DNA from 4 places in the Streptomyces sp. NPDC016845 genome. Region 3 is predicted to be linked to each of the others. Evidence: riboswitches for the same ligand, from Rfam matches in the RefSeq annotation. Region 3 holds a riboswitch; each other region holds the start of a gene.
What was found. Region 3 has a riboswitch for thiamine pyrophosphate ahead of thiO (glycine oxidase ThiO). Riboswitches for the same ligand answer to the same signal wherever they lie in the genome.
Positions count from the first base shown of each region.

Region 1: it holds a riboswitch for thiamine pyrophosphate, as region 3 does, so the genes downstream of both, thiC (phosphomethylpyrimidine synthase ThiC) here and thiO (glycine oxidase ThiO) in region 3, are expected to answer to the same signal.
Region 2: it holds a riboswitch for thiamine pyrophosphate, as region 3 does, so the genes downstream of both, ACH4RC_RS31245 (purine-cytosine permease family protein) here and thiO (glycine oxidase ThiO) in region 3, are expected to answer to the same signal.
Region 4: it holds a riboswitch for thiamine pyrophosphate, as region 3 does, so the genes downstream of both, ACH4RC_RS32320 (thiamine ABC transporter substrate binding subunit) here and thiO (glycine oxidase ThiO) in region 3, are expected to answer to the same signal.

Region 1 is NZ_JBIRPI010000005.1:455,899-459,491, reverse strand. Features, by position in the region: gene thiC (phosphomethylpyrimidine synthase ThiC) at 1-1,765, opposite strand, end outside; TPP riboswitch at 1,758-1,922, opposite strand; gene ACH4RC_RS17970 (YibE/F family protein) at 1,994-3,355, shown strand; gene ACH4RC_RS17965 (SsgA family sporulation/cell division regulator) at 3,419-3,593, opposite strand, start outside.
Region 2 is NZ_JBIRPI010000018.1:71,382-74,974, forward strand. Features, by position in the region: gene ACH4RC_RS31225 (alanine--tRNA ligase-related protein) at 1-110, shown strand, start outside; gene ACH4RC_RS31230 (DUF4097 family beta strand repeat-containing protein) at 54-818, opposite strand; gene ACH4RC_RS31235 (hypothetical protein) at 985-1,401, shown strand; gene ACH4RC_RS31240 (aspartate/glutamate racemase family protein) at 1,412-2,113, opposite strand; TPP riboswitch at 2,142-2,241, shown strand; gene ACH4RC_RS31245 (purine-cytosine permease family protein) at 2,239-3,593, shown strand, end outside.
Region 3 is NZ_JBIRPI010000002.1:547,524-551,116, forward strand. Features, by position in the region: gene ACH4RC_RS08570 (thiazole synthase) at 1-523, opposite strand, end outside; gene thiS (sulfur carrier protein ThiS) at 525-725, opposite strand; gene thiO (glycine oxidase ThiO) at 722-1,909, opposite strand; TPP riboswitch at 1,907-2,020, opposite strand; gene ACH4RC_RS08585 (NAD(P)/FAD-dependent oxidoreductase) at 2,181-3,413, shown strand; gene ACH4RC_RS08590 (Rv2175c family DNA-binding protein) at 3,491-3,593, shown strand, end outside.
Region 4 is NZ_JBIRPI010000019.1:108,717-112,309, reverse strand. Features, by position in the region: gene ACH4RC_RS32325 (ABC transporter permease) at 1-895, opposite strand, end outside; gene ACH4RC_RS32320 (thiamine ABC transporter substrate binding subunit) at 871-1,953, opposite strand; TPP riboswitch at 2,033-2,152, opposite strand; gene rlmN (23S rRNA (adenine(2503)-C(2))-methyltransferase RlmN) at 2,183-3,289, opposite strand.

The sequences.
Region 1 (3,593 bases), on a different contig from region 3:
GCAGATAGACGCGGTTGCCCGCTTCGGCGAACTCCTTCGACTTCTGTTCCATGCCGGCCTCGACCTCGGCCTTCGTGGTGCCGTGCTCGCGACGGATGTCCTGCGAGATCTTCATCGAGCAGAACTTCGGGCCGCACATGGAGCAGAAGTGCGCCGTCTTCGCCGGTTCGGCGGGGAGCGTCTCGTCGTGGAACTCCCGTGCCGTGTCCGGGTCGAGTGCGAGGTTGAACTGGTCCTCCCAGCGGAACTCGAAGCGGGCGTCCGAGAGCGCGTCGTCCCAGTCCTGCGCGCCCGGATGTCCCTTGGCGAGGTCCGCCGCGTGCGCCGCGATCTTGTACGTGATGACGCCGGTCTTCACGTCGTCGCGGTTGGGCAGGCCGAGGTGCTCCTTGGGCGTGACGTAGCAGAGCATCGCCGTGCCCCACCAGGCGATCATCGCGGCGCCGATCCCGGACGTGATGTGGTCGTAAGCCGGAGCGACGTCCGTGGTGAGCGGGCCGAGCGTGTAGAACGGCGCCTCCTCGCAGATCTCCTGCTGAAGGTCGATGTTCTCCTTGATCTTGTGCATCGGGACGTGGCCCGGGCCCTCGATCATGGTTTGCACGCCGTGCCGCTTGGCGATCGAGTTCAGCTCTCCGAGCGTCCTGAGCTCGGCGAACTGGGCCTCGTCGTTGGCGTCCGCGATGGAGCCGGGACGCAGCCCGTCGCCGAGCGAGTACGTGACGTCGTACGCGGCGAGGATCTCGCAGAGCTCCTCGAAGTGCTCGTAGAGGAAGCTCTCCTTGTGGTGCGCAAGGCACCAAGCGGCCATGATGGAGCCGCCGCGCGAGACGATGCCGGTCTTGCGGTTGGCGGTCAGCGGGACGTACGGGAGCCGGACGCCGGCGTGGACCGTCATATAGTCCACGCCTTGCTCGGCCTGCTCGATGACGGTGTCCTTGTAGGTCTCCCAGGTAAGCTCCTCGGCCTTGCCGTCGACCTTTTCGAGGGCCTGGTAGAGCGGCACTGTGCCAATGGGGACGGGGGAGTTGCGCAGGACCCACTCGCGCGTGGTGTGGATGTTGCGGCCGGTGGAAAGGTCCATGACGGTGTCGGCGCCCCAGCGGGTCGCCCACGTCATCTTCTCCACCTCCTCCTCGATGGACGAGGTGACGGCGGAGTTGCCGATGTTGGCGTTGACCTTCACCAGGAACCGCTTGCCGATGATCATCGGCTCGATCTCCGGGTGGTTCACGTTGGCGGGCAGGACCGCGCGGCCCGCCGCGATCTCCTCGCGGACCACCTCGGGCGCGACGTTCTCCCGGATGGCGACGTACTCCATCTCCGGAGTGATCTCGCCTCGTCGGGCGTACGCGAGTTGGGTCACCGGCTCGCCGGTCCTGCTGCGGCGCGGCTGACGGGGGCGGCCCGGGAAGACCGCGTCGAGGTTGCGCAGCCCGCCGCGGGGCGAGGTGTGCTTGATGCCGTCGTCCTCGGGGCGGGCGGGGCGGCCCGCGTACTCCTCGGTGTCGCCGCGGGCGATGATCCAGTTCTCCCGGAGCGGTGCGAGCCCCCTGCGCACATCGGTGTCGACGGTCGGATCGGTGTACGGGCCCGAGGTGTCGTACAGCGTGACGGCCTGGCCATTGGTGAGATGCACCTGTCGGACCGGCACATTGAGGTCGGGGCGCGAGCCCTTGATGTATCCCTTGTGCCAGCCGATGGACTTCCCGGCCTCCGGCTCCGAGCCGTTGGAGGCAGGCGTGCGTGCGTCCGTTGTGGTCATGAGACCTACTCCCTACGCCGGCATTACCCGGTAACAGGTTCGGCGGTCGACGCAGCGGTGTTCGTCGGCGGCGTTTCACGCTGTTTCACGTGAAACACGCATGGACGAAGGTCAGCGCCCTCTCAGCCCGGTGCTCCGAGCTCCCGCGTGTACAAAGGTGCCCCCACGCTAGCGTCACTTCGGACGCGTTGAACAGAGGGCCCCTGTCGTTCTTGCGATGATCGGGCGGTGACCTCGACGCAGCAGCCTCCGCCCCCGCCGCCCCAACCCCCGCTCGGGCAGGGCCCGTCAGCGTCCGGGCACGGCCCGGGCGGGCATGGCCACTCGCACAGTCATGGCCCCGCAGCACCCGTCTCGCAGCACCTTCGCAAGGTCATCGCGGCGATCCTGGTGCCGTTCTCCGTGGCCGTCGTCGTCGGCCTTGTGGTGCTGTGGCCCGGAGGGGCCCCGGATCACGAGCGCACCGGCGTCGGCTTCGACCGGCAGACGCAGCAGGCCACAGTCGCCCGGGTCGACAAGGTGGACTGCAAGTCCGTGAACGCGACGGGTTCCTCCACCCAGGACCCGTCGGGTACACCGACACAGAGCGCGGACGCCGGTACCTGCGAAAAGGCGACGATCCGGGTCGACACCGGCAAGGACGAGGGCCGTACGTTCACGGAGATCGTGCAGCCCGACTCGCCACGACAGCTGCGTGAGGGCCAGAAGGTGATCGTCGCCTATGCGCCGGACGCCCCCGAGGAGTTGCAGTACTCTGTCACCGATGTGAACCGCAAGATCCCTATGGCGCTCCTTGCCGGGATCTTCGCCTTGGTCGTCGTGGCAGTGGGCCGCATGCGCGGCGTCATGGCACTGGTCGCGCTCACAATCAGCTTCCTGGTGCTGACGCTGTTCATCCTCCCGGCGATCCTCCAGGGCTCGAACCCGTTGGTCGTAGCGGTCGTCGGGGCCAGCGCGATCATGCTGATCGCGCTCTACACGTGCCACGGCCTGACAGCCCGAACGTCGGTCGCCGTTCTGGGCACTCTCGTGTCGCTGCTGCTCATCGGCCTGTTGGGGTCGCTCTTCATCGGCTGGGCCGCCCTGACGGGCAACACGGACGACAACACCGGCCTGATCCACGGCCTGTACCCGGACATCGACATGAGCGGTCTGCTGCTCGCCGGAGTCATCATCGGTTCGCTCGGCGTCCTGGACGACGTGACGGTCACACAGACGTCGGCGGTGTGGGAGCTGCACGAGGCCAATCCGACGATGGGCTGGCGCGGCCTGTACCGGGCCGGCATCCGGATCGGCCGCGATCACATCGCGTCCGTCGTCAACACCCTGGTCCTCGCGTACGCGGGCGCGGCGCTGCCGCTGCTCCTGCTGTTCTCGATCGCGCAGAGCAGCGTCGTCGACGTGGCCAACAGTGAGCTGGTCGCCGAGGAGATCGTGCGCACGCTCGTCGGTTCGATCGGCCTGGTGGCGGCGGTGCCGGTGACCACCGCGCTGGCCGCGCTGGTGGTCTCCGCCGACCGTCCGATGCCCGGCAAGCCCGCGCGGACTGCTCCGGGACGTGGCGGCGGGGGCCGACGACGCAAGCGCTGAGCAGCGCGGAACGGCTCGGGTGCACCGCGCCGCACAGACATCACGTCGTCGACCGGCGAGCGTTCAGCCCGCGTTCTGCTCCTCGGCGAGGATCCGGTCCAGCGCCTCGTCGAGTTCGGCCTCGTAGTCGCCCAGGGCCTGTTCCTGGCCGAGTGGGACGAGCTTGTCCGTACGGTCGAGGAACGCGATGAGGGGGGCGACACCGGCCCGGAACAGCGCGTGGTCGCCGCCCACTTGG
Region 2 (3,593 bases), on a different contig from region 3:
CACGCGACCTCGTGCTGAGCCTGCGGCCGAAGGAGATCCAGGGCGGCGGAGATCTAGAGGCGGTCGGCCCGTACGTCGCCGTTGACGGTCGCCAGCGTCATCGTGCGTGAAGAACCGCCCGCGGCGTCGGGGAGGGTGATCGCGGGACGCCCGTTGTCCGTCGTGGCGTCCACCCGGTAGCCGGGGGCGTCGTGCGGCACGGCGACGTCCACCGAGCCGTTCACGGTCCGCGCCGACACCCGGCGCGGGGCCGTGGCGCAGTCGAGCGTGACATCGCCGTTGACCGTCCGCACGCCGAGCGCCGAGGCGCGTACGGACGTGGTGTGCACCGAGCCGTTGCGGGTCACGAGGCGCAGTGACGCGTCGTCCGCGCCGGAATCGGCCACCGTGACATCACCGTTGACGGTGGTCAGGTCGAGAGGGCCGCTCAGGCCCGCGGCGTCGATACCGGCGTTGCGGGCGGTGACGGTCACGGCGATGCCCGCGGGAACGTCGATCTCCGGCATGCGCGGACACGGCCGGCCGGACCCCTCCTGGTCGCGGCAGTTCAGGTCGAGGACGCGGGCGCCGTCGTGGCGCGACCAGTGGTGGGCGACGGCCTGGTCGACGCCGACCTCGTCGCCGTCGGTGGGCCGCAGCCGCACCCCGTTGTCCGTGGTGATCGTCAGCCGGAGGCCGGACGCGGCCGACGCGGCACCGGGTGCCGTCCCCCGACCGTCCCCGTCGTCTCCACCGCACCCCATGAGGGCGGGAACCATCGCAAGGCCGATCGCCGCGGCCGCCAGGCGCCGGACGGAGGGATTCGTCGCTGCTCTCATTCCGGCCGCTTGCCCCGCACCGGGCACGGCAAGCGCCTGTCCCGGAGCTTCCGGTGCGCCGCATGATGGGGGGCGTGCGGTGTGCGGGCCGGGGTAGGCGCCCCGCACACGAGCCGCCGCCGATGCGCGGCCCGAGGACCGAGGGACCGAGATGGAGCGAGCGCGGGTGACCTTCCCGGCGCGGTGGGCCGCCGGTGACGTCCTGGTCGTCGACGTCGCCGGGGCGTTCGACGTCGCCGGGGCGTTCGACGACGCCGGGACGTTCGACGACGCGGTGGCGGCCGGGCTGTGCGGTCTGCTCGCGCGCATGGCACGCACCGGGCAGCGGCTCTTCGCGGTGGACTTCCTGGGCGTCGAGCGCTGCACGGCCGGCGCGGTGCGGCAGTTCGTCAAGACGGGCCTGGAGGCGGAGAGGGCGCCGGACGGCGGCTCCGTCGCGCTCGTGGCGACCGCCGCCGCGCGCTCCGCGCTGCGCGCCGCCGGAGCGGACCGGCTCACGGGCGGCGTCCACGCCACCGTCACCAACGCCGTCGAGGCTCTCCACCCGGCGGCCCCGGAGGAGCTGGGAGAACCGGCGCCCTGAGCCGGAGAGCTCAGGACATACCGTCGCGCAGCGCCTCCCGCACGGCCGCCTCCGCGTGCAGCCGCGCCGTCGGGAAGACGGGGACCGGGCTGTCCTCCGCGCCGATCAGCAGCTCGATCTCCGTACAGCCCAGGACGACACCCTCCGCGCCCGCGGCCACGAGCCCGGCGATGACCTCCTGGTACGCGGCGCGAGAGGCGTCACGGACGACGCCGAGGCACAGCTCCTCGTAGATCACGCGGTGCACGAGCGCCCGGCCCGCCTCGTCCGGGACGAGCACGTCGAGGCCGTGGCCCGCGAGGCGGCCGCGGTAGAAGTCCTGCTCCATCGTGAACGCGGTGCCGAGCAGCCCGATCCGCTTCGCGCCCGCCGCGCGCACCGCGTCCGCCGTCGCGTCGGCGAGGTGCAGCAGCGGAACGGAGGTGACCGCCTGCACCTCGTCGGCGACCTTGTGCATCGTGTTGGTGCAGATGAGCAGCAGGTCGGCGCCGGCCGCCTCCAGGCTCCGGGCCGCCGCGCCCAGGACGCGGCCGGCCTCCGCCCAGTCGCCCGCGACCTGCAACCGCTCGATCTCCGCGAAGTCCACGGAGTACAGCACGATCCGCGCCGAGTGCAGTCCGCCGAGCCGCTCCCGCGTCAGCTCGTTGAGCAGCCGGTAGTACTCGGCCGTGGACTCCCAGCTCATGCCGCCGATCAGGCCGATGGTCCTCATGGGCGACAGGGTATTGTGCGCTCCGGTACTGCCCGACACGGGGTGCCCCGCGCCATGACGGGGCTGAGATCACACCCGTAGAACCTGAACCAGTTAGCACTGGCGGAGGGATGTCAGCGATGTCGATGCCGCATGTTTCCAAGGATGCGCACGCTCCCACGGACGCGCACGCTTCCGCACCGCCGCACGCGTCCGCCTTCGACGGGCGGATGCCCGCCGCGCCCGGGGACTGGCGGCCCGAGTCGCGGGGCATCGCCCCCGTCCCCGAGAGCCACCGGTACGGCGGCGCCGGACGGCTGTTCACCGTGTGGTTCGCGCCCAACCTGACGATGAGCGGCGTCTTCACCGGCACCGTGGGCATCGCGCTCGGCCTCGACTTCGCCACCGCGCTCGCCGCCGTCGTCCTCGGCACCGTGCTCGGCGCCGTGCCGACCGCGTACCTGGGTACGTGGGGGAGCGCCACCGGCGCCGGTCAACTGCCGCTCGCCAGGCTCGCGTTCGGCCGGAGCGTCGTCGTCCCCGGCGCCCTGCAGTGGCTGTCCTCCATCGCCTGGGACGCGCTCATCGGACTGTTCGGCGGCGACGCGCTCGCCCGGCTCTGCGGCTGGCCGTTCTGGCTCGGGGCGCTCGTGATGATGGCCGCGCAGGGCGCGTTCGGCGCGCTCGGCTACGAGGCGATCCACCGCCTGCAACAGTGGATGACGGCCGTTCTCGCGGTCGCCTTCTGCGCCCTGGCGCTGCGTCTCGCGGACGCCGGCGTCACCCCGGCGGGCCACGGCAGCGCGCACGGGGCCGACCGCGCGGGCGCGTTCGCGCTGACCACCACCATCGCGCTGAGCCTCGCCATCTCCTGGGCGCCGTACGCCGGCGACTTCAGCCGCTACCTGCCGCGCACCACCTCTCCGGTCCGTATGTTCTGGTCCACGCTCGCCGGCGTCGTCGTCTCCTTCACGGCCGTGCAGGCGCTCGGGCTCTGGGGCGCCTCCGTCTTCACCGACCAGACCGCGCAGGGCGTCGACACCCTGCTCGGCGGCGGAGTGCCGGGCTCGGTCGGGCTCCTGGCCGTGGCGCTCGCCGCGCTGTGCAGCAACGCCATGAACGACTACAGCGGCTCGCTCGCCCTCCAGACCATCGGCGCCCGCCTGCCCCGCCCGCTCGCCGCCGCCCTCGCCGCGCTGCTCGGCTTCCCCCTGGTGCTGTGGATGCACGCCGCCGACACCGCCGCCCGCTTCCAGAACGTCCTCCTGTTCGTGGGCTACTGGATCCCCGGCTTCGTCGCGGTCGTCCTCGTCGACTGGCGCGCCCGCGCCCGCGCGCGTGGCGGCGCCCCGGTCGATCTCGCGGAGGAGGAGTCGAGGCGGCAGCCGTTCCTTCCCGCTCTGGTCGCCTTCCTCGCCGCGTTCGCCGCCACGGTCCCGTTCATGAACACGTCGCTGTACGTCGGCCCGGCCGCCGAGGCGCTGCACGGGGCGGACCTCGG
Region 3 (3,593 bases):
CGACGATCAGCTCGAAGTTGTGCGGGTTGCGGATGCCGAGGCCCGAGCCGATGGGGGAGCCGAGCGGCATGATCGCCGCGCAGCCCACGTCCTCCAGCCTGCGCGCCAGGACCGGGTCGTCGTTCGTGTACGGGAGGACCGTGAAACCGTCGTCCACCAGGGTTTCCGCGGCTTCCAGCGTCTCTATCGGATCGGGGAGGAGGGTTCGTTCGTCCGCGATCACTTCCAGTTTGACCAGGCTTGTGCCCAGGGCTTCGCGCGCCAGGCGGGCCGTCAGAGCCGCCTCGCCCGCTGTGTAGCAGCCCGCTGTGTTCGGCAGGATCTGGATGTTCAGGTTCCTGAGGACCGAGAGGACCGAGTTGTGCGCTGTCGCGCTCACGCGGCGCATCGCCACTGTGGTCAGTTCCGTGCCCGACGCCGTCAGCGCGCGTTCCAGGATGTCCAGGCTCGGGGCGCCTCCTGTGCCCATGATCAGGCGGGAGGAGTAGGTGGTGTCTCCGATGACGAAAGCGTCGTCCGCCATGTCAGCCTCCTTGCACTGCGGAGAGGACCTCTACGCGGTCGCCCTCGTTCAGTTCTGTCGCCGGCCACTGGGTGCGCGGTACGACCGTCTCGTTCAGGGCGGCGGCCACGCCGGAGTGTGCGGTGGTGAGCGTCGCCACGAGCGCCGCCAGGGTGGTTCCGGCCGCTATCGCTTGCGGCTCGCCGTTGAGGGACACGTTCATGCGGGCTGCTCCGAGGGGGCCGGGGCGGGGGCGGGCGCCGCCGGGAAACGGTCCGGGGCGAAGGGGCTCGCCTCCGGCGGGAGCTCACCCGTCGTCAGGGCGTGCGCCATCACGTCGCCCGTGATCGGGGTCAGCAGTACGCCGTTGCGGTAGTGGCCCGTCGCCAGGAGCAGGCCGGGCAAGGTGGTGGGGCCCAGGAGCGGGGCGTTGTCCGGGGAGCCGGGGCGCAGGCCCGCGCAGGTCTCCGTCAGCGGCAGTTCCGTGATGCCGGGAACCAGCTCGTGGGCGTCGCGGAGGAGTTCGTAGACGCCGCCCGCCGTGACCGTCGTGTCCCAGCCGAGCTCCTCGCTGGTGGCGCCCACGACCAGTTCGCCGTTGACCCTCGGCACCAGGTACAGGTGGTTGCCGCGGACCACCGCGCGGATCGTGCGGCTGAGGAACGGCGCGTACCGCGGCGGCACCGTCAGGCGCAGGACCTGGCCCTTCACCGGGCGGACCGGCGGGCGTACCTCCTCCGGGACGCCGGGCAGCGAGGCGCTGTGGCTGCCGGTCGCCAGCACGGTCCGGTCGGCTGCCAGGGCGGTGCCGTCCGTCAGTGTCACGCCTCGCGCTCTGTCACGGATCACTGAGAGGCGTTCGGCCTTCTGGCGGTGGAAGGCCACGCCCGCGCGCTCGCAGGCCGTCACAAGGGCGCTCGCGAGCCTTCTCGGGTCGATCTGGTGGTCGCCGTCGACCCGCAGGCCCCCGCGCACGCCCGGCGCGAGCATCGGCTCCAGACGGCGGCACTCGCGGCCCGACAGCCACTCGGACTCCAGGCCCGACTTCAGCTGGAACGCGTGCAGTTCGCGCAGGTGCGCCCGGTCGTCCGCGTCCAGGGCGACCGCCAGGGTGCCGCACGCGCGGTAGCCGAGGTCCTGGCCGCTCGCCTCGGACAGCTCCGCCGCGAACCGCGGATAGCGGCGCGCCGACTCGACGTTCAGGGCGAGCAGCGTCTGCTCGCCGTAGTGCAGTTCGGTGACCGCGGCCAGCATCCCGGCCGCCACCCGGGCGGCCCCGCCGCCCGGTCCGGGGTCCACGACCGCGACCGACAGACCGCGCTGAGCGGCCCGCCACGCGGTGACGAGACCGATGATGCCGCCCCCGACGACCAGTACGTCGGTGGCTTCGGTGGGGATACGCGACATGGGCGTCCAGCCCCTCCCTTCGCCGGCATGACCCGGATCAGGTTCGTACGGTCGGAGGCCGCCCCAGCCTCCCTCTCAGCCCGCTGCGTACGGGCTCCCGCGAGTGCTTTACGGCGGCCACCCTAACCGGTGGGCGCGGTCCGCAGTAAGTACGGCCGCCGGTGCGGACAGCGCCTTGATCGCTAAACCAGTGACACGTGTGCAGGACGTCACGGCGCGGGAGTGGCCCGCACCGCTGACCGACGCAAGATCAGGTGCCTAAGGTGATCCGGTGAGCGAGCAACCGAGCGGCAACGGGACACCTCAGGGGCGGCGCAACGTCGTCATCGTCGGCGCGGGGATGGCCGGCGTGCAGACCGCCGTGGCCCTGCGCGAGCAGGGCTTCGCGGGCACCGTCACGCTGATCGGCGCCGAACCCCATCCGCCCTACGACCGGCCGCCGCTCTCCAAGGCCGTCCTGCTCGGCAAGGCCGACGGGTCCGCCTTCGACGTCGACTTCGCCGCTCTCGGCGTGACCGTGGAGCTCGGGCGCGAGGCCACCGGTGTGCGGCCCGGCGATCATGAGCTCGACACCGTCGACGGGCCCGTGTCCTACGACGTCCTGGTCGTCGCCACCGGTGCCGAACCCGTGCGGCTGCCCGGCGCCGACGCCGTTCCCGGTGTCCATCTGCTGCGCACCCTCGACGACGCCGAGCGGCTGCGGCCCGTCCTCGCCGAGCAGCGCGACGTGGTGGTCGTGGGCGCCGGGTGGATCGGCGCCGAGTTCGCCACCGCCGCGCGCGAGGCCGGCTGCCGTGTCACCGTCGTGGAGGCCGCCGAGCGGCCGCTGGCCGGGGCGCTGCCCGCCGAGGTCGCCGCCCCGATGACGGCCTGGTACGCCGACGCGGGCGCACAGTTGCGCACCCACGCGCGTGTGGAGCACGTCGAGCCCGGGTTCGTGACCCTGGACGACGGGACGCGGTTGCCCGCCGGGGCCGTCGTCGTCGGCATCGGCGCCCGGCCCGCCACCGGCTGGCTGGACGGTTCCGGCATCGAGCTGGGCGAGCAGCGTGAAGTCGTCGCCGACGCCGGGTTGCGCACCTCCGTGGCCGATGTCTACGCCGTCGGGGACTGCTCGTCCTTCCCCTCGGCGCGCTACGGCGAGCGGCTCCTCGTCCATCACTGGGACAACGCCCTGCAAGGGCCCCGGACCGTCGCGGCGAACATCATCGGTGAGACACCGGCCGTGTACGACCCCGTGCCCTACTTCTGGTCCGAGCAGTTCGGGCGGTTCGTGCAGTACGCGGGGCACCACCGCGCCGCCGACCGGACCGTGTGGCGCGGGGACCCGGCCGGTGCGGCCTGGTCGGTGTGCTGGCTGCGCGAAGGGGCCCTGGCCGCCGTCCTGGCCGTCGGCAAGCCCCGCGATCTCGCCCAGGGGCGCAAGCTCATCGAGGCCGGCACCGTGCTCGACCCGGAGCTGCTCGCCGACCCCGCCCGGCCGCTGAAGTCCGCCGTGGCCTGACCGCCGTACGCTTGGGAAACACCTGGTCAGCCCGGTCCGGCTTTCCGTCTGTCAGTCCGGGATGGCAGGCTTGTCCTGTGACCGAGATTGACGCAAAGACCGATGCTCTCGTCCCCGACTGGCTCACCCTTCCCGACATCGCCGAGCGGTTCGGCATCGAGGTGACGCGCGTGCGCCAGC
Region 4 (3,593 bases), on a different contig from region 3:
TGCGCGCCGTGTGCGCCGCGTCGACGAGCCGCAGTGTGCTCTCACGCCGGCGCACGCTCCAGGCGTGCACTCCGAGGATCAGCCCCACCGCCACGAACTGCACGATCGTGAGGACGGCCGCCGTCGACAGGTCGAAGATCTGCGCGGTCTGCCGGAAGATCTCGACCTCCAGCGTCGAGTAGCCCGGCCCGCCGAGGATCTGCACGACCCCGAACGACGTGAAGGTGAACAGGAAGACCATCAGGCCCGCCGCCGCCACGGCCGGTCCGAGCGCGGGCAGCGTCACCCGCCGCCAGGCCGCGAACCGCGAGGCGCCGAGCATCCGCGCGGCCTCCTCCTGCCGCGGATCGAGCTGCGCCCAGAGCCCGCCGACAGTCCGTACGACGACCGCGTAGTTGAAGAAGACATGCGCGACGAGAATGGCCCATACGGTGGTGTCGAGCCGCACACCCCACAGCTCGTCGAGGAGCCCGCCCCGCCCGACCAGGGCCAGGAACGCCGTCCCGACGACGACGGTCGGCAGCACGAACGGCACGGTGACGATCGCCCGCAGCACCTGCTTGCCGGGGAAGTCGAGCCGCGCGAACACGTACGCGCCGGGCAACGCGATCAGCAACGTGAGAGCGGTCGACGCCAGCGCCTGCCACACCGTGAACCACAGGACGTGCCGGATGTCCGGCTCCCTCAGCACGTCCCCGATCCGCCCGAACTGCCAGGCACCGCCGACGAGCAGCCCGCGCCGGACGATGGCGACGACCGGATAGGCGAAGAAGACGGCGAAGAACACGACGGGCACGACCATGAGGCCGAGGCGCGCGGCGTCCCCGGAGGGACGAACGCGGGATGCCGTCCGGGCTTTCGCCGGTGCGGCTACTTCCTTACGAGGGAGGTCCACGACTTGACCCAGCTGTCACGGTTGTCGGCGATCTTGCGCGGGCTGAGGGTCTCGGGGTCGTCGACGCGCACGGCGTACTTGGTGTAGTCGGCGGGCGCGGTGGCGTCCTCGGTCACCGGGTCGACGAACATGTTGAGCGGCATGTCCTGCTGGAACTCCTTCGAGATGAGGAAGTCGAGCAGCGCCTGACCGCCCTTCTCGTTCTTCGCCCCGTCGAGCAGCCCGGCGAACTCGACCTGCCGGAAGCACGTCCCGGTGGCGACGCCGACCGGTGACGTCTTCGGCTGCGGGTCGGCGTAGATCGCCTCGGCGGGCGGCGAGGACGCGTACGACACGACGAGCGGCCGGTCGCCACCGGCCTTCTTGCCGCCGGCGCTGCCGCTGAACTCCTCGTTGTACGCCTGGTCCCAGCCGTCGACGACCTTCACCCCGTTGGCCACGAGCTTCTTCCAGTAGCCCTGCCAGCCGTCGTCGCCGTACCGCGCGGCGGACCCGAGCACGAAGCCGAGACCGGGCGAGGAGGTGGCCGCGTTCTCGGTGACGAGCAGGTTCCTGTACGCGGGCTCGGCGAGATCGGCGAAGGAGGAGGGTGGCGTCAGCTTGTGCTGCTCGAAGTACTTCTTGTCGTAGTTGACGCAGATGTCGCCGGTGTCGACGGGCGTGACGCGATGCTTCCCGGCGTCGAGCTGATAGGCCTTCTTCACCTTGTCGAGGCCCTTGGCCTCGTAGGACGCGAAGACGTCATTGTCGAGCGCCCGGGACAGCAGGGTGTTGTCGACGCCGAAGAAGACGTCGCCCTGCGGATTGCCCTTGGACAGGATCGCCTTGTTGACGGCCTGCCCGGCGTCACCGTCCTCCAGGACCTTCACCTTGTACCCGGACTCCTTCTCGAAGTCCTTCAGTACGTTCTTGGAGACGGCCCAGGAGTCATGGCTGACGAGGGTGACGGTCCTGGAGTCACCGGAGCCGCCGTCGCCGGACGACCCGCAGGCGGCGAGGGCGACGAGGCCGACGCCGACGGCCATGGCCAGGCACGTCTTCTTGCTGATGGTGCTCATTCGAATTCCTCCTGGAATGACCAGGAGAAGACGCGGCCCTGCCCGGAGCCTTCGCAGGTCTCCGAGCAGGGCGCAACAGCATGAGTGATGACCGAACTTCCTACCCGGAATGACCCGGGCGAGGTTCAGAGGGTCTGCGGCCTGCGGTATGGAACCGGTGCCGCACTCTCAGCGCTGTGGCGCTCCCCTGTCGGAATATGCAGATGTGGTTGGTACCGCTCGGCCCAGGCTACCGCTCGGTCGCGGCGAGCTGACCGCACGCCCCGTCGATCTCCTGGCCACGGGTGTCCCGGACGGTGACGGGCACCCCGTGCGCCGCGATCGCCTCGACGAACGCCTTCTCGTCCTCGGGCCGCGACGCGGTCCACTTCGACCCCGGCGTCGGGTTCAGCGGAATGAGATTGACGTGCACCGGCTTGCCCCGCAGCAGCCGGCCGAGCCGGTCACCGCGCCAGGCCTGGTCGTTGATGTCACGGATGAGCGCGTACTCGATCGACAGCCGGCGCCCCGACTTGGCGGCGTACTCCCATCCGGCGTCGAGGACCTCACGCACCTTCCACCGGGTGTTGACCGGTACGAGGGTGTCGCGCAGCTCGTCGTCGGGCGCGTGCAGCGAGATGGCGAGGCGGCACTTGAAGCCCTCGTCGGCGAACCGGTTGATCGCCGGGACGAGCCCGACGGTCGACACGGTGATGCCGCGCTGGGAGAGCCCGAGCCCGTCCGGCTCGGGGTCGGTCAGGGCGCGGATGGCGCCGACGACCCGCTTGTAGTTGGCGAGCGGCTCGCCCATCCCCATGAAGACGATGTTGCTGAGCCGGGCCGGCCCGCCGGGGATCTCCCCGTCCCTGAGCGCCCGCATCCCGTCCACGATCTGGTGCACGATCTCACCGGTCGACAGGTTCCGGTCGAGCCCGGCCTGTCCGGTGGCGCAGAACGGGCAGTTCATCCCGCAGCCGGCTTGCGACGAGATGCACATGGTGACCCGGTCCGGGTAGCGCATGAGCACCGACTCGACGAGCGTCCCGTCGAACAGCCGCCACAGCGTCTTGCGGGTGGTGTCCTGGTCGGTCGACAGGTGCCGCACGACGCTCATCAGCTCGGGCAGCAGCGCCTCCCGCAGCTTCTCGCGCGAACCGGCGGGGATGTCGGTCCACTCCGCGGGGTCGTGCGCGTACCGCGCGAAGTAGTGCTGCGACAGCTGCTTGGCGCGAAACGGCTTCTCACCGATCGCGGCAACAGCCTCCTTCCGCTCAGCGGGCGAAAGGTCGGCGAGGTGCCGCGGCGGCTTCTTGGCTCCGCGGGGGGCGACGAAAGTGAGTTCTCCGGGCTTAGGCATGGCTCTACCAGTGTCGCAGACGGATGGGCGTGACCTGGGGTCGTCGGGTAGGACCCCTGTCACTGTTGGTCGCCGCTGGTCGCTGTCGAGCGGCCTCGGACGGCCCAGAGACGGCCCGAGAGGACAGATCGAACAGCTATATCCAGCGGGGACGCGCCCACCTCACTCCAGCATCGCCACCACCTGTCACAAGTTAGTTACCTGATCTACTATCTATGCAGACTGCCCACATAAACACATTTCAGCACTTCGGTCACCCCACACAGGAATTCGGACACGCGGAGCACGATGTGGCTAGATGGCG